Regions from separate parts of the Priestia sp. JSM ZJ58 genome, predicted to be linked through region 1. Evidence: riboswitches for the same ligand, from Rfam matches in the RefSeq annotation. Region 1 holds a riboswitch; each other region holds the start of a gene.
What was found. Region 1 has a riboswitch for cobalamin ahead of ACH6EI_RS09585 (cobyric acid synthase). Riboswitches for the same ligand answer to the same signal wherever they lie in the genome.

Region 1 (5,792 bases):
GGTTCAGCTCATATATCCCATTTGTTCATTTTAGATTGGATTCATTTCGTTATGTCTCAACCTCTTTTGATAATCAACAGAAGAAATAATAATTTTTCTGTTGACAGATAATAATAATCATTGTAAAGTAAGTTACATAAAGTAATTAAATTTCAATTAATATTTTTTTAGTTTAATATCTCGAATTAGAGATATAAGAATTCATTATATCTTGTTTATCTCCTTTTATCAGGGGGAAGGGTATAAACATGCAATTTAAGCTTAAAAAAACAAACAATTAGGAGTGTGGAAAATGGGTTTTTTAGATAAATTATTTGATAAATCAAGTGATCAACAACAGGTTGGAAAAGATTTTTATGAAGCAATTAAAAACCGACGTTCTATTTATGCAATTGATAAAAATGTAAAAATATCAGAAGAAAAAATTGAAGAAATTATTAATTTTTCGGTAAAACATACTCCTTCATCATTTAATTCTCAAAGCGCACGCGTAGTTGTTTTATTTGGTGAACAGCATGATAAAGTATGGGATATTACGAGAGAAACGCTTCGTAAAATTGTTCCAGCTGAAAATTTTTCAGATACGGATCAAAAAATGAACTTATTCGGAAGCGGCTATGGAACAGTTCTTTTCTTTGAAGATCAAGAAGTAATTGAAGGATTGCAAAAGCAGTTCGCATCTTATAGCGAAAACTTCCCGGTTTGGTCTAACCAATCATCAGGCATGCTGCAGCATGTGATCTGGACAGCACTTGAGCTAGAAGGCCTAGGAGCAACTTTACAACATTACAATCCATTGATTGACGATGAAGTAAAAGCAACTTGGAATATTCCAAGCTCATGGAAATTAATTGCTCAAATGCCATTTGGTAATCCTGTGTCACCTGCGGGAGAAAAAGAATTTCAACCGCTAACTGAACGTGTAAAAGTATTTAAATAAGCAAAAAAAGGCACGGACAAAATTATTTTATTTGAAGCAAGATCCGAACGATTCATCGTTCGGGTTTTTTTATTGGGATGGCAAGCGTAGGTTTTGCGTATGTAGCTGCTTCTAGCGGTTGATCTCGTTATGCCTCAGCCCTTTTGTTATGATAAATAGTTTGAATATTCTTTTATGTTTAATCTAAGAAAAATGCGGTTAAATAAGAGGAGTAGTCCTCAAATCTTCGGTGGAATTTATGCGCTATACATAAGCAATTCAATGATGTTTTGTAAAAAAATAAAGTTTTTAACTTGGTTTTTTAGAGAATATTTGTTAACATATCCACTTGTGAGGTCTTAGTAAGAGGAGGATGATGTAAAGAATCCCATATCGGACGCAAGGGCGTAGATATGTGGAGTGGGAATTTTAAAGGAGGATTTTATGTCTGATCAAGGAAATCAAGGAAAATTTAAAAAATCAATATCGTTACTTGACCTAACGTTAATTGGGATGGGAGCTATTTTTGGTTCCGCCTGGTTATTTGCGGTTAGTAACGTGGCGTCAAAGGCTGGTCCAGCCGGAAGTTTTTCGTGGCTGATTGGCGGAGTCATTATTTTACTTATCGGCTTAGTGTATGCTGAACTTGGAGCAGCGCTGCCGCGTACCGGTGGAATTATCCGTTATCCGGTTTATTCACATGGTCATTTAGTAGGTTACTTAATTTCATTCATTACCATTATTGCTTATACAAGTTTAATTGCCATTGAGGTAACAGCTGTACGTCAGTATGTTGCTGTATGGATTCCTGGTCTAACTAAACATGGTTCTGAATCGCCTACAACGATTGGATGGCTATTCCAGTTCGCGTTATTAACACTATTTTTCATTATTAACTACGTAAGTGTAAAAGCATTTGCTAAGTCAAATGTCATTATATCTGTGTTTAAATATGCGGTTCCTCTTACAATTATCGTCGTGTTAGCTTATCACTTCAAATCAGCTAACTTTACAACTGGCGATTTTGCTCCGTTTGGTTTTAATGGTATTCAAGCAGCCATTTCAACAGGTGGCGTTATGTTTGCTTACTTAGGACTTCACCCTATTGTTTCGGTAGCCAGTGAAGTTAAAAATCCGCAGCGTAATATTCCAATCGCGCTAATTATCTGTATTGTACTTTCAGCGATTATTTACACAGCACTGCAAGTATTGTTCATCGGTAACATCCCGGCTGATATGCTATCAGGAGGATGGGGAACAATTCAAGAGCAATTCTCTTTACCATTTAAAGATATTGCACTTATTTTAGGCCTTGGCTGGTTAGTAACGCTTGTTATTTTTGATGCTATTTTATCACCAGGCGGTAACGGAAACATCTTTATGAATACAACTTCTCGTCTAGTTTATGCTTGGTCTCGTAATGGAACACTATTTAAACGTTTCTCAAAAGTAGATAAGAAAACAGGAATTCCACGTGCGTCACTATGGCTATCATTTGGAATGTCCGTATTCTGGACACTGCCATTTCCTTCTTGGGAAGCGCTAGTAAACGTATGTTCAGTAGCACTTATTCTGTCTTATGCTATCGCACCAATTTCAGCTGCAGCATTCAGAGTAAATGCAAAAGATCTTAAAAAACCTTTCAAATTAAAAGGCATGAGCATTATTGCTCCTGTTTCATTTATCTTCTGTTCATACATCGTATACTGGTCAGGATGGACAACAATTTCTTGGCTGCTAGGATCACAGCTTCTAATGGTTGTTATCTACGTAGCGTTTAAGAAATACGTACCAACTGACGTTGTGAAATTTGCACAGCAGCTTAAATCTGCTTGGTGGCTAGTTGCTTATTATATTATTATGCTTGTTATCTCTTATCTAGGTTCATTTGGTGGAGGACAAGGTGTGTTAAGCAACCCACTTGACTTAATTTTAATTGCTCTTGTTTCACTCGGTATTTTCTACTGGGCGAAATACACAGGTTTACCAAAAGCAGTTATCGATACAGATGATTAATAAAAAACACGGCATGAATTCATGCCGTGTTTTTCGTTTGTATAGGCGTGTACTCTATTTATTTATCAAACAGCCATGTTTTTAATATAGCAGCATACTCACGAAAGTAGGCTTGAAGTTTAATTGAATTTGGTGTCTTTGCGCCTAAAGGATAAACATCAAAACCTTGGCGCTTTGCAATAATAGAAGCGCGAAACAGATGAAAATCACTGCTAACAAGCACGATTCGTTTATCTTGAATATCAACTTTCTTTTTGGTGAAAGTAAAATTCTCAAAAGTAGAAGTTGACTGACCCTCTTTTATAATTCGATTCTTTTTAATTCCTGCTTTTCGTAGAAAACGGTAGGCTGCCTCTGCTTCAGAAATTTCTTCATCAGATCCTTTTCCACCCGTTACGATAACTTTTGTTTGTTTATGAGTCTTTAAATAAGATAAAGCTGTTTTTGCTCGCTCTTTTAAACTAGGAGACATTTGATCACCATCTACTTTAGAACCTAAAACGAGGACATAATCTGCGTTTTGTGGAACAGACTTGTGAGCAGTTTGATACATACAAAAAGATATAATTACTATATAAAGAACAAGCGAACCAATAAAGGTATAAATCATTTTTTTCTTCAACTGTGAGCACCTTCCTAGCTATTTCATAAGATGTTTGGAAAATAATTGTTATTATAGCATACGAGACCCAAATAAGTATAAACACAGTAATATATAATAATAGAAGAAAATCGTTATTGTGAATGGCTATAAAATTCGTTACAATAAAGAATAAATGATTTTAAAAGTGCCTCTAAGGAGGATAATAGGGAAATCGGTGAGAATCCGGTGCAGCCCCCGCTACTGTAAATGTGGATGAACCTGCAAAGACCCACTAGTCAAACTAGGAAGGGTGCAGAAGTAAAATGAAGCATAAGCCAGGAGACCTGCTTTTAAAAACCCCTTATTTTTCGGTGGGAGAAATAAGTCAAGACAATGTGTTAATGAGCGCATGACCAAACCTTGACTTTTACAGTTAAGGTTTTTTTATGTGGTAGGGAGTGGATAAAGTGAAAAAAGGAAAACCTCTTATGATTCAAGGAACGCATTCAGACGCTGGAAAAAGCATGATTGCTACAGCATTTTGCCGTATTTTTAAAGAAGACGGCTATCAAACTGCACCGTTTAAATCGCAAAACATGGCGCTCAATTCATACATTACAATGGATGGAAAAGAAATTGGCAGAGCGCAGGGAATTCAAGCAGAAGCTGCTGGAGTAGAAGCAACAACTAATATGAACCCTATTTTAATTAAACCAACTCGTGATCATGAATCTCAAATTGTCGTTCATGGAAAGCCGCTTCGTAATATGTTTGCTTTTCAGTATCGGCAAGAATTTTTTAATGAAGGTTTGAACGTTATCACTGAGTCTTATAAAGAGCTTGCCAGTCATTATGATCGAATTGTGATTGAAGGTGCTGGAAGTCCTGCTGAAGTCAATTTGAACGATCGGGAACTGGTAAATATGCGCGTAGCAAAGATAGCCCAAGCGCCTGTTGTGTTAGTAGGAGATATTGATAAAGGAGGGGTTTTTGCGAGTCTGGTGGGTACTCTTCAATTGCTTCCAGATGAACATAAACCTAGAGTAATTGGAGTGTTAATCAATAAATTCCGAGGAGACTTAGAGCTTTTAAAACCGGGGTTGAAGTGGTTTGAAGAATACACGGGAGTTCCGGTACTAGGAGTGATTCCTTATATGCACGACGTGGAAATTGACGCTGAAGATTCGCTATCACTCAGAAATTACTCAACGCTTGTGAATCCGTTAAAAGAAATCGATATTGCGGTTATCTCGTATCCTCGCATCTCAAATTTTACGGACATTGATCCTCTAAGCTTAGAAGAAGACTGTCATGTGAGACTTGTAACCAAGCCATCACAACTAGGTACGCCTGATTTAATTGTTTTACCAGGAAGCAAAAATACGATTGAAGATGCGCAGTTTTTACAAGAAAGCGGCCTGGATCTAGCCATTAATCAAGTCTTGAACGCAACGAACGCTCACGTTATTGGCATCTGCGGGGGATATCAAATGTTAGGCGAGACAATTACGGACCCCGATGCAGTAGAGTCCCGGATTGAATCTATTAAAGGGCTGTGTTTGCTTCCAGTGGAAACCGTTATGACAACCAGCAAAAAAACAGAAAGAGTTTCTGGATATGTTCAGTTAGAGAGTGAGAAGGTTTCAATTGAAGGCTATGAAATTCATATGGGAAAGACGATTTCTAAAAGCATGACGGAAGCCTTTGCGGTGGTAGATGATCAAAAAGAAGGAACGGTTAAAGACAACATCATTGGCACGTATGTTCATGATGTGTTTCATAACGATGCTTTGCGCAGAGCTTTGCTTAATCAAATTCGTAAACATAAAAAATTGCCGCCTATTACGGATACATTCAACAGTCGCCTGCAAAAAGAGGAGTCTTTTTCAAAAGCAGCAGCATATGTGAGAGAAGCTGTAGATATGGAAAAGCTGTATCATTTAATAGACAACTATAAAAGCCCGGAGCAAGCACAAAAAGTGTAGCTTGTAGAGGTTTTCGCTTGTTTTTTCACCGAGAACTTTAGTACGCTATTCTACGTTGCCTAGTTCAACAGTCTAGCACTCGTAACAAATAAAAGATGATTGTTTCCAATACTATGTAGGATGGAAACATGGTTTATGGACAGGAAAATGAATGGTTAATGTAATGTAAAACATCACGCCTCGTTTCCTAGAGGAGCTGAAAGTATTGATTTTTAAACGTATTTTTTTAAACAAAGCATCTATTTTATACATAGTCAGTTTATTTATTGTATGTACTTCGGTGATTATG
Region 2 (5,792 bases), 330 kb from region 1:
GTTTCGACGATTTTGTAGTTTGTTTTTTCCCAAAGAAGGCGCGTAATTTTATATAAATCACTGTTTGCATCAGGATCGCTTCCTCCTCGCCCTAAGACAATAACAGCCGTGTCTTCAGCTGGAGTTTCTAAATTTTCTCCTGATTCTTGTAATCTCGTTTTTAAAATTTCAAGGGCTTCTTCATGAACGCCAATGGGACGTCCGTACACGAAGTTTACGTGTGGATATTTTTCCTTAGCTTCATCTATAGCCGCCGGAATATGTATTTTTGAGTGGCCAGCTGGCAAGAGCATAATTGGAACTACAACTACATCTGTCGCTCCTTTTGCCACACATGTATCAATGCCTTGACTTACATTCGGACGTTCAAACTCTAGAAAACACGTTTCTACTAAAATAGATGGGTCCCAATCATGCTTCATAGTCGAGATAAACTCGCGAATTTGATCGTTCCCTTCAGGATCTCTACTTCCATGACCGACAAATAAAACTGATTTCATATAATGCCCTCCCATTTTTAATCTCCACACGGAGCTGGTTCTACTTTTATTTTTGGTGTTATATCTTGATAGTCGAATCCATAAACATTCTTCACACGCTTAAAGAATTTATGAAACCGCTCATTTGGATGACCTTTTTCTTTATATTCATGGACAATGTTCTCCACTATTTCAACAATGTCATCGGGCGCTATGCCTTCCGCCACAATTTGACCTGAATGGGCGTTTCGTCCAACCGTTTTAGCCCCTAAAAATAAGTCAAACGCACCTTTTCTGTAGACAATGCCGATATCTTCTTGAACAGCACCGTAACAGGCCATACCGCATCCATTAATACCAAGCTTCAGCTCTTTTGGCATGTCCATTCCACCGAGACGCTTTTGTAATTGTTCCGTATGCGGGATGGCGTCACTTTTTTCTCCATCACAAAAATCACACGCTTTAATTGTAAACACGTCTCCGACTGGAGATAGTAAAAAGGAAGCTGATTGGAGCTTTTTAATAATCACATCTGGCTGAGCCGTTGGAATTTGCAGTTTGATTTGATGGTCAGGCGTATACTCCATCGTACCTTTTTCACCAACAACTTCTGCTAGTGTTGTCATTTGAACGGGCGTAAACTTCTTATTTGCAAGCCCTGGACTAACTGCCACTTCAAAAATAGACTCAATTGGCTGGTGTACGACCGGTGAAGTAGTTTCACCTAAAATTGCTTGAAGCGCTTCTTCTGCCAGAGCTCGTGAAGCTGCTTTTTCTTCTTTTGTGTTCTGAACATCTTCAATAGCTGAAGCCGTTTGCTTTACAGTCTCCTCTTGATCAAGAGCCCATGGTTCTGCTTCTTTTCGAAGTCGCTGATGCGGTCTTAGCGGCTGCTCTGTTTGGTTGAGGGTATATTTACGCTGATACCCGCGCGGTGTAATCATTAAGTCATCGTAAAAGAACGTAGATGAATTTCCGACAACAACGGTAGTCAGCATGCCTATTTCATGATTTAACATGTCTTTTAAATTGGTCATTACCACTTCTTCACGGTCACGATAAGCGCTTTTCACAAGACCAACAGGCGTATCGGGGGAACGGTATTTTAATAAAATCCTTTGCGCTTCCACAATTTGTCTTGTGCGTCTTCCGCTTTTCGGATTATAAAAAGCTACTACAAAATCTGCTTGTGCAGCTGCTTCGATTCGTTTTTCGATTAACTCCCAAGGCGTAAGGTGGTCACTTAAACTAATCGTACAGGCATCATGCATCACGGGCGCCCCAAGGAGGGATGCGCATGAATTAATAGCCGAAATGCCAGGAATCACTTCCAGCTCTACGCCCGTTTCTTTTTTCCATCCTTTTTCAATCAACACTTCATACACAAGGCCGGCCATTCCGTATACTCCTGCATCTCCGCTTGAAATGACCGCCACGGTTTTTCCCGCTTCAGCTTGCTTTACGGCTTCTTGTGCACGGCTTACTTCTTCGGTCATTCCTGTACTAATAATTTGCTGATTCGTTAATAGTCCTTGAATTAATTCCACATAGGTTTTATAACCAATGATCATATCACTTTCTTGAATGGCTTCTCTTGCTCGCTGTGTAATATGTTCAAAGCTTCCTGGGCCGAATCCAATAACTAACAGTTTACCTTTCATGCTAGCTCCTCCTTTATGCGTTACTTTTTACTTTGTCAATTCCTTCTATGGAGTCACTCTTTTCCGGAGAAACAAAACCGTTTTGATCATATTCATAAATAAGTGATTCCTTTATACTGCAGCCTCCTGCTAAATGTTCTTCAACAATTCGATGAGCTACGTTTTCAGTGACCTGCTTGTACCAATCTCCTGAAGGGTACACGATAGCTACAGGAGCATCTTTGCATCTTCCGTTACAGCGCGTACGGGTTGTGTGAACCGCTTCATCTAGATTCAGTTCAGTCACTTTATTTCGAATAGCTTGCGTGGCTTCTTCTCCACCTTTTCTCATACAGCTGCTTCCATTACAAATCAATACGTGATGTTTTGTTCCATTTAAGTTCCACGTCGTCACACTTATTCGCTCCTTTACTAAAAAAACGCCTCTATCAATGATAGAGGCGCAGAAAAATTCAAACTAAGTTTTTGCACTTCCACCTATATCCCGTAGGGTAAGCTTCGCATTAGAAAAAGGCTGGTTTCCTGACTTCGATTCATCACTTGATTGCGCCTTCCCGAATACAGTGGCATATGCAATCAGCTCCTCTTCACAGTGGCGGGTACCGCGCTGGCTTCACACCAGACTTCCCATTTAACGCAATGTGAACATTGCGCACCTTTTTTGCACGATATGTAGTTTTGTGCTACGAGAAAAACCCGCTTCGCTAATATGCGAGCGGGTAAAACGTCAGAATAAAAGTGTACACGAATGCCACTTTAAGCCAACGTTTCCCTTCCCGCTCCCCGGAGAAATAGAAACTTCACAATAAAGACAGGTCTCCTGACTTGTGTATCATTCTACTTGAGAACCTTCCCGTGATTTTTCCACAGTGGTTATACTCGTTCGTCCACACTTACAGTTGCGGGGGCAGTACTGGTCTTTCACCAGTTTCCCTATTAAGCCTTCTTGGCATCTTTACTGTTGCTGTTTGATATATATGAACCTTTTAAACTATCAGAATAATAGAAGTAACTACCATATCATAGCGTACATTTTTTTTTATTTCAACTCTATTCTTTTCGTAAGATACAAGAAGCTATGAAAAAACAAGAGCATAAAGTCAGCTCTTGTTTTTTCATTATATAGCTACTAATGTTAAATGAGGATCATTATAATACACGACTTCTGAAAGAACTTTACAGCCATTTGTTTTTGCAAAAGCTTCTCTCGCCTGCGTTTCAGTTTCAAATTCAAACATTTTCATTTCTTTTCCAGCATATACCGTCAGTACCCACATGAAAAGATTCGCCTCCGATTATTGTAGTGATCGCTATATCCACATTATGACGAAACCATATCCTTTTGAAAACCCATTCTACAAAACTTGTCACAAGAAACTTTTAAAAATTTAAAAACATTTTAACTTCTGTAAATGAACAAAATGTACAAAAGGTTTAAGCCGTATTATACCTCTTTAAAAAAGGTGCTTTTTTTACCAACTGTTGCTTCACCAGTAAAAAAATATATAGTATTTATTAAAAAAAGAAGCCGGACAGCCGGCTTCTTTTTTAGGAAAGGAAAGTACAGACATCACAGTCCCGTCCTGCTCTTTGTTTTGCATAAAAATACACTAATTAAATATTCCTTTCTTAAAGCAGAACCATGTTCGATTGCACATAGTGGTAAAGAAGCTTGTACGTATGGTTTAATGAATCTTGATGCGTTCTCTCAAACGCATGAGAAGAATCAATTCCTGGACCAATTAAGCCGTGTACGATGTCATGCCCGGCACGAATAGCAGCAGAAGCATCTGATCCGTAAAACGGATAAATATCTAATTTGTACTGAATATCATGCTGCTTAGCTAGCTCCACCAAATGCTTTCTCAAACCGTAATGATATGGGCCGCTTGAATCTTTTACACAAATAGACACGGTGTATTCATCAGTAGATTGTCCATCTCCCATGGCACCCATATCAACCGCTAAGTATTCTACCGTTTGAGGCGTAATATTAGAATTTCCTCCGTATCCAATTTCTTCATTATTTGAAATAAGAAAGTGCGTAGTGTATGGCAGTTCGATCTGCTCTTCTTGAATTGTTTTCATGAGCTGAAGCAATAAAGCTACGCTTGCTTTATCATCGAGATGACGAGATTTAATAAAACCGCTTTTTGTTATTTCTACACGAGGATCAAACGAAACAAAGTCGCCGACTTCAATTCCAAGACTGCGAACATCTTCTGCGCTATGTACTTTTTCATCCAATCGAATTTCTATATTATCTTGATTTCGCTCAGCTTTACCTGCATCTTTATACACATGAACAGATGTTTGATGCATAAGGATGGTCCCTGTAAATACTTCTCCTGCTGACGTTTCGATTTCACAATATTCTCCTTCAATGGAATTGTAGCGGAACCCTCCAATCAAGTCGATTTTCAGACGTCCACTCGGTTTGATTTCTTTTACCATAGCACCTAATGTATCGACATGAGCCGTCAGCATGCGGTGATGATCCGTATCTTTACCGGGAATAGTAGCGACTAAGCCTCCTTTTCGATTGCGATACGTTTGAATATTTAGCTCTTTTACATAGTCTTCGACAAATGAAATCACCTTTTCTGTATTTCCAGAAGGACTGGGAATCGAAACAAGCTTTTTAATTAACTGAACAGTTTCCGTCATTATGACACTTCCTTTGTCTCTCATTTCTTTTATTTTACCATATGTTTCAAAAAAGATAACAGGCAGCTCCAAACAAAAAAGCCAGGCAGCTGCCCGGCTTTTTTGTTTTAAGCTATGTTTGATTTCTTTAATTCATTTGTGTAATTTAATGATTTTTGCTTATCAAACTCGCCTTCAGACTTGGACATTACAATTGCAGCTAAAGCATTTCCTACTACGTTAACTGTGGTACGCATCATATCAAGAATGCGGTCAATTCCTGCAATAAATGCCATGCCTTCAAGAGGGAAGCCCATAGATTCAAGCGTAGCAAGTACAACTACAAACGATGCCCCTGGTACACCAGCCATCCCTTTTGAGGTTAACATTAGCACAAGAAGGAGCTGAATTTGATCCATAATGGAAAGGTCAATGCCGTACATTTGAGCAATAAACAGCGATGCCAGCGCCTGATAAATGGTTGAACCATCTAAATTAAACGTGTAGCCTGTTGGAATAACAAACGATGTAACCGATTTAGAACAACCGAAGTCTTCCATCTTTTTGATAAGAGATGGTAAAACGGCTTCTGAACTTGCTGTTGTAAAAGCAAGAAGCAGCTCGTCTTTTAACACTTTTATGAGCGTAAACATGCTTGTTCCAGCCATTTTAGCAATAATTCCAAGAACCACAAGCACAAAGAAAATCATGGTGAAGTAAACGGCGAACACTAATTTCCCTAATGGAATAAGTGATCCGACACCAAACTTTATAATATTAACACCAATAAGTGCAAATACACCTACTGGAGCAAATTTCATCACCAAATTAGTTACCCAAAACATTGCATCCAAGACGCCTTCAAAAAAGGCTAAAACAGGTTTTCCTCTCTGTCCAATCGAAGCTACGCCTACACCAAACAGTACGGAAAATAAAATGATTGGTAAAAGATCGCCTTCTGCTACCGACTGAAAGACGTTTGTCGGAACAATATGAAGAAGCTCCT
Region 3 (5,792 bases), on a different contig from region 1:
GTCAAATGGCTTATGACTAAATTTCAATTACACCCAACACTTGATGATCAAAACGCTACTGTCACAGTTGATGGGAAACATTTAGAAGGCAAAGACAAAATGCAAGTGATTGATTATTTTAATAAAGCAACATTTTTAAAACAATATTATGTCCATGAAGGAAATAAGGACTATTATAAACACCTAGAAGACAGTGAAACTCCACTTGTTATCGATACGAAAAAAGGGAAAAACGATGTTCGACTATGCGTATACAGCTATCATGATCATGTCGACGTCGTGAAACAATACAAAAAGAAGATTATCGCCTACAGCCTGCTGTCTGATCACCTTCAAAAGCAGTCCATAACAGCTGACCTAGCTTAAACCAGTCGCCTACAAGGCGGCTTTTTTAGTTTTTAGTTTTAGTTTGAAGTTACCTTACTTAAAAATACCAAACTTTAACATTAAATCTAATGCTATAACATAAATTAATAGAATTTTCTAACTTTTTTAAGAGGTGATGGATAATGCTTTCTTTGTTAGGGTTTGGCATGATTGCTACTTTTCTTTCTTTTCAAGTGGGCCTTTGGGACAACTATTATCATGACAATTACAGCCATTTTAACGAACGCTGTTTCCCTTTAGACTCCTACTATAAAAAAAGGAAGCCGACTACCATAAGGCAATCGGCTCACACATGTAGGATATTGATTTAACACTAACAAAGTACAACACAACACTAGTAATTATATAATATATTTCATTATTTTGAAAGCGATTTCATATATATTTTTAAAAATATTTTGTTACTTGTTTTTTACAGAAAAGAACCACGTTTCAGCCAATTCGAAACGTGGTTCTTTTCTGTAAGGACTTGCCCTACAGGCTATAAATGTAAGTTACGTTCATTATAGCATGAGCCCATATACAGATTCCATGGTAATTACTGTATGATCTCGTTACGTTACGACTCGTTGTATTTTTCTGTCCATGTGCAGCGTATTCCATGGTTCATCCTGTTCAGCTAGCCTTTTGATAAAGCCTTGTGAAGCCCAAAAAGGAATAGCGCCAGGTAAAAAAGGATGAGTATGCAGATACAGCGTGTCATAAAAATGACTTTGGGCAAATTGTTCAACTGCTTTTAACAGCTGCTGTCCAATGCCTAGACGCCGGTACGCTGGATCGACATAGCATTTTACAATCTCAGCTGCAGTTCTATGTTCATATCGCTCTTTTAATGCATGAAACCGTCCATCGTAAGCGTATAAACCAATGGTTCCAATTACTTGTTGATTTTCCGTAACAGCTGCAAAAAAAGCAGCGTCTTTCGCTTGAACGTAATGTTCATTAAAATGAAGCAAATCCACAGGAAGCCGATTTTTTTCCAGCATAGGAAATAGCTCATTCCGCATATTCATGACAAACTGAATCACTTCAGCATCCTTTTCTTTTACTTCTTTAATTTGATACATTTGTACTTCATGCACGTTTACTGTCACATCCTTTTAGCGATCATTGTATACTTTTTCTTTTCTCTGCTTATGCTGCAATGTTAACTACGGCGTTACGTCTAAATGCTGAGTCAGCATATAATACTCGCTTGGATTTGTTGTCCAGTTTTTCACTTTTTGATTATAAGCAACAACAATGTTTGGATGTACAATCGATGACGTCAGCATTTTTCTATTAATCAAAGCGGTTGCTTGTTTGGCTAACTGATCTCGTTTTGCGTCATCTACTGTTGAATTTAACTGTTCTATCATTTTTGTTAGCGTATCATCATTAATCCGGCTGGCATTTAAACCACCGCCGGGCAAATAGTTCGTACTTAAATAATAGCTGGCATCTCCTCTAGGTGCTGTGATAAGGCTGTACAATGCTAAATCCCAATCATCTTTTGCCATTACATATTCATCGCTATCTTCAACTAGGTGAATCTTAATAGTAATTCCTAACTCTTTGGCATTAGACTGTATAAGCTGAGCAATTAAAGGCAGTTCTGGCAAAGAACTATATGTGACAAGAGAGAGCGATAGTGGCTTTCCATTTTTGATTGCTTTGTCATTTTTGATTTGATAGCCTGCTTTCTCTAAATATTTTTTAGCAGATGTCATACCTCTTTGCTCATTAGCAGTACTATCAGCAAAAGGAAATTGGGGTAAAAATGGACCTCGAGCCGCTGCCGCTTGATTGTTCATGATGCTGCTAACAATTTCTTTTCGGTTCAATAAGGTATCGATAGCTTTTCTTACATTTTCGTCTTTTAATGCGTCATTAGTTTGATTGTAAAGCAATAAATGGGTGCGCACACTAGGTACTCCACTTACTTTAAAAGACGGATCTGTTTGTAAAGTGCCCAAGCTTTCTAAAGGCGGGCGATAAATAATATCGGCTGTTCCAGATTGAAGAGCAGCAACTCGCGCATTAGCATCTTCGTTAAATCCAAAGATCGCACTTTTCAATTTCACTTTTCCACCCCAATAATTTTCATATCTTTCTAATTTTACTTGATTTCCTTGATCAAAAGACAAGACGCGAAATGGACCCGTACCAATGGGCTTCTTAGCTATATTAGAAGCATTAACATCTATAATAGCTGTATTTGGATGCACTAATTCAGAAGGAAATTTAGGCATTGGTTCTTTTAATGTAATTGTCAGCGCATGACTGTTCGCTTTCATTTCTTTAATATTTAAAGCGTTTTTCATCGCATAACTTTGGTCTATCGTTCTTTGAAGAGAAGACTTAACGGCATTTGCATCCAGCGCTTTTCCGTTTTGAAACGTGATGTTCTTTCTTATCATAAATGTCCATGTAAGGCCGTTATCTTTCGTTTCCCACTTTTCAGCAAGCCAAGGCTTTATTTTTAAATCGTCGTTGATTTTAACAAGCGTCTCCCCTACTCCCCCACGAACTGCTGTATAATTATCGTCCGTATGAGGATCAAGCGTTGCAGATGTAAAATTAAATAAAAACGTCACACTTTTATCCGTTTTCTTTCTTTCTTTTATACTTACGCTCTCTTCATTAGGAGCGCAAGCAGTGAGGCAAAGTAACATGAGAAATATCATAGATACAAGTTTTTTATTATTTATCATTCATTTTTCCACCTTCTATTTTAATACACAAAAAAAGCACTTCTAAAAAGAAGTGCTTGCCTTCACAACAAATTCAGATAAACGTATCCCTTGTTTATCGTATTTTTGATTCTGCCAAAACACCTCCCTATCCTCGTAGGTTATTGTGTGCTGCGATTTATGGCAGGTCTCCTGGCTTCAAGTCACTGCCTTATACCGCCTTCCCGTCTCTAAATAGACAGTGGCTTTTTGACATAAGGCTCCTTGTTACAGTGGCGGGACCGCTCCGGATTTTCACCGGATTCCCTTTTAAGGCAATTGAAAAACAATTGCCACCATAAAAGCTGGTTATTTAATTTAGTAGCGTGCTCTTGAAACTCTAGAAGTGGAAGCTGATGGTGAAATATCTTTATCATCAAATCCAGTGGCAATAACGGTTACCATCATTTCGTCCTTTAAATCTTCATTAATCACAGATCCAAAAATCATATTTAAGTCCTGATCAGAAGCGGACGTGACAATATCTGCTGCTTCCTGTACTTCGTAAAGACTCAGGCTGCTGCCGCTCGTAATGTTCAGCAGCACGCCTCTTGCTCCATCAATCGATGCATCTAGCAGCGGACTAGAAATCGCTTTTTTCGCTGCTTCAATTGCTCGATCTGATCCCGAAGCTCGTCCGATACCCATAAGCGCAAATCCTTGATTAGACATAATTGTTTTTACATCAGCAAAGTCAAGGTTAATCAGCCCTGGAACAGCGATTAAATCTGAAATACCTTGAATACCTTGGCGAAGAACATTATCTGCTTCACGGAATGCTTCAAGCATAGGTGTCTTTTTATCAACGATTTCAAGCAAACGGTCGTTTGGAATGACAATAAGGGTATCTACCGATTCATTCATCGCAGTAATACCGCCTACTGCTTGCTTGGTACGTTTATTTCCTTCAAACTTGAAAGGACGAGTAACTACTCCAATTGTTAAAGCATTTAGTTCACGGGCAATTTGGGCAATAACCGGAGCTGCTCCAGTACCAGTGCCTCCCCCCATGCCAGCTGTTACGAATACCATATCTGCGCCTTGCAGTACTTCTTGAATTTGCTCTCTGCTTTCTTCTGCAGCTTCTCTTCCTACTTCTGGATTAGCTCCTGCACCTAATCCTCGCGTTAATGCCGCACCAATCTGCATTTTCACATCTGCTTTAGATAAATTAAGCGCCTGAGCATCCGTATTAACGGCGATAAATTCTACCCCTTGTACACCATGTTCAATCATACGGTTAACGGTGTTATTTCCTCCACCGCCGACTCCAATTACTTTAATTCGCACTAATGGCGATACATCTCCATCAAATCCAAACATTCTAAGTTCCTCCTCAATGATCAAAATTACTTTCTCTTATTATCCGAAAAAACACGTGAAGAACCTTTTACTCCTATGTTTAACGCGTAACTGTTCTTTTGTTTTACAGATTTTATACATTTCTCTTTTAACCTTTAAATCTTTACATCTTTATGTAAAATTATTGTTGTTCCGAAGTTAGTACGCCGAACTCTTTTTTGGTTTTCCCACTCAAAACGGTATATAAGCTTATTGTATCATTCATTTGACAGATGTCTGTATTTAATTTTGAGTAAGATGTGACTAAGAGAATAATATTTTTATAGACAAAATGAGAAAAAGCCCTTAGAAATAAGGGCTTCTCTAGATAATAAACCATTTTATAATTTCCCAGTTAAGAATTGAGCTTCTCCCATACCAAAGCTCCAGTCAGCATTACCGTTTTCAACAATTGAAATCATAATGTCGCTTGGCTGAATTCCGCAGCTTTCTCCCAGCTCTTTTACAATTAATTTGTAAAGAGCTTGTTTTTGCTCTTCTGTTCGCTGTTTGCTCGTCACACTTATAATAACCAAATCCTTGCTTCTCTCAAAGCCAAGACCTGTATCTTCAATAATCATTTCATGAGCAGGATGCTGATGTACAATTTGATAACGATCGCGTTCTGGGACGCCAAAGGCTTCTAGCATCGCTCGATGAGTAGCGTCTAGTAATGTTTTTAACTCTTTTTCGTCTCTTCCTTCTATTACATCAAATCTAAGTAATGGCATACTAAGTAACCTCCAGCTTTTTGTCTAATGTATTATTGCTTTATCATATCACAACTATCATTTGTAAAAAAAAGATACGCTATTCACAATGTGCTCTCTAGTGAAAGAGACCTCAAACTCTTCAATAAAAGCTGAACCTAATAAAAAGAAATGAGCAGCATAACGGCTCATTTCATTAGTACAAAAATATTTATAATAAGAGCTAAAATACATGCAGATACAATGGCAATGAGTACGTTCATCACAAGGTTTTGCGAGGATGTTTTAGCTTGTTTTTTCATATCAGCCCGACTCATCTGTTGCTTTTCATGATCACTTTTAGACATCACGTAGCCTCTCCTATTCATCAAAATGTCAGCAGTGTATAAATGATTTTTGAGAAACCTTGATCCAGTTCTTTTGTATAAACAGCAGCACATGCAGGTTATCATCAGTTATTTTAGCATGTTTTGTCAAATAAGTGGACTATGTAGCGCTTCAATTTAGTATTCACAGCCAAATATATTTAAATTCGTTGCTTTTCTCTTCTTTTCTCGCTATTGTTTGAGAAGAAGGATAATTAGATACGATAAAGGATGATACGATATTGAATAACCATACGCAGCTGCCTCAGTATATCTAC

Region 2: another riboswitch for cobalamin. It lies ahead of ACH6EI_RS11265 ((2Fe-2S) ferredoxin domain-containing protein); the one in region 1 lies ahead of ACH6EI_RS09585 (cobyric acid synthase).
Region 3: another riboswitch for cobalamin. It lies ahead of nikA (nickel ABC transporter substrate-binding protein); the one in region 1 lies ahead of ACH6EI_RS09585 (cobyric acid synthase).

The regions. Positions count from the first base shown of each region.
Region 1 is NZ_JBISEM010000001.1:1,784,820-1,790,611, forward strand. Features, by position in the region: gene ACH6EI_RS09570 (nitroreductase family protein) at 293-940, shown strand; gene ACH6EI_RS09575 (APC family permease) at 1,364-2,935, shown strand; gene ACH6EI_RS09580 (YdcF family protein) at 2,994-3,557, opposite strand; cobalamin riboswitch at 3,705-3,884, shown strand; gene ACH6EI_RS09585 (cobyric acid synthase) at 3,977-5,503, shown strand; gene ACH6EI_RS09590 (FecCD family ABC transporter permease) at 5,709-5,792, shown strand, end outside.
Region 2 is NZ_JBISEM010000001.1:2,115,438-2,121,229, reverse strand. Features, by position in the region: gene ACH6EI_RS11275 (sirohydrochlorin chelatase) at 1-500, opposite strand, end outside; gene cobJ (precorrin-3B C(17)-methyltransferase) at 518-2,140, opposite strand; gene ACH6EI_RS11265 ((2Fe-2S) ferredoxin domain-containing protein) at 2,154-2,534, opposite strand; cobalamin riboswitch at 2,636-2,815, opposite strand; cobalamin riboswitch at 2,934-3,112, opposite strand; gene ACH6EI_RS11260 (hypothetical protein) at 3,259-3,417, opposite strand; gene ACH6EI_RS11255 (M42 family metallopeptidase) at 3,770-4,807, opposite strand; gene ACH6EI_RS11250 (cation:dicarboxylate symporter family transporter) at 4,915-5,792, opposite strand, start outside.
Region 3 is NZ_JBISEM010000005.1:100,242-106,033, forward strand. Features, by position in the region: gene ACH6EI_RS25370 (YfmQ family protein) at 1-366, shown strand, start outside; gene ACH6EI_RS25375 (GNAT family N-acetyltransferase) at 942-1,469, opposite strand; gene nikA (nickel ABC transporter substrate-binding protein) at 1,539-3,080, opposite strand; cobalamin riboswitch at 3,224-3,414, opposite strand; gene ftsZ (cell division protein FtsZ) at 3,417-4,421, opposite strand; gene ACH6EI_RS25390 (tautomerase family protein) at 4,781-5,170, opposite strand; gene ACH6EI_RS25395 (hypothetical protein) at 5,338-5,496, opposite strand; gene ACH6EI_RS25400 (TRM11 family SAM-dependent methyltransferase) at 5,757-5,792, shown strand, end outside.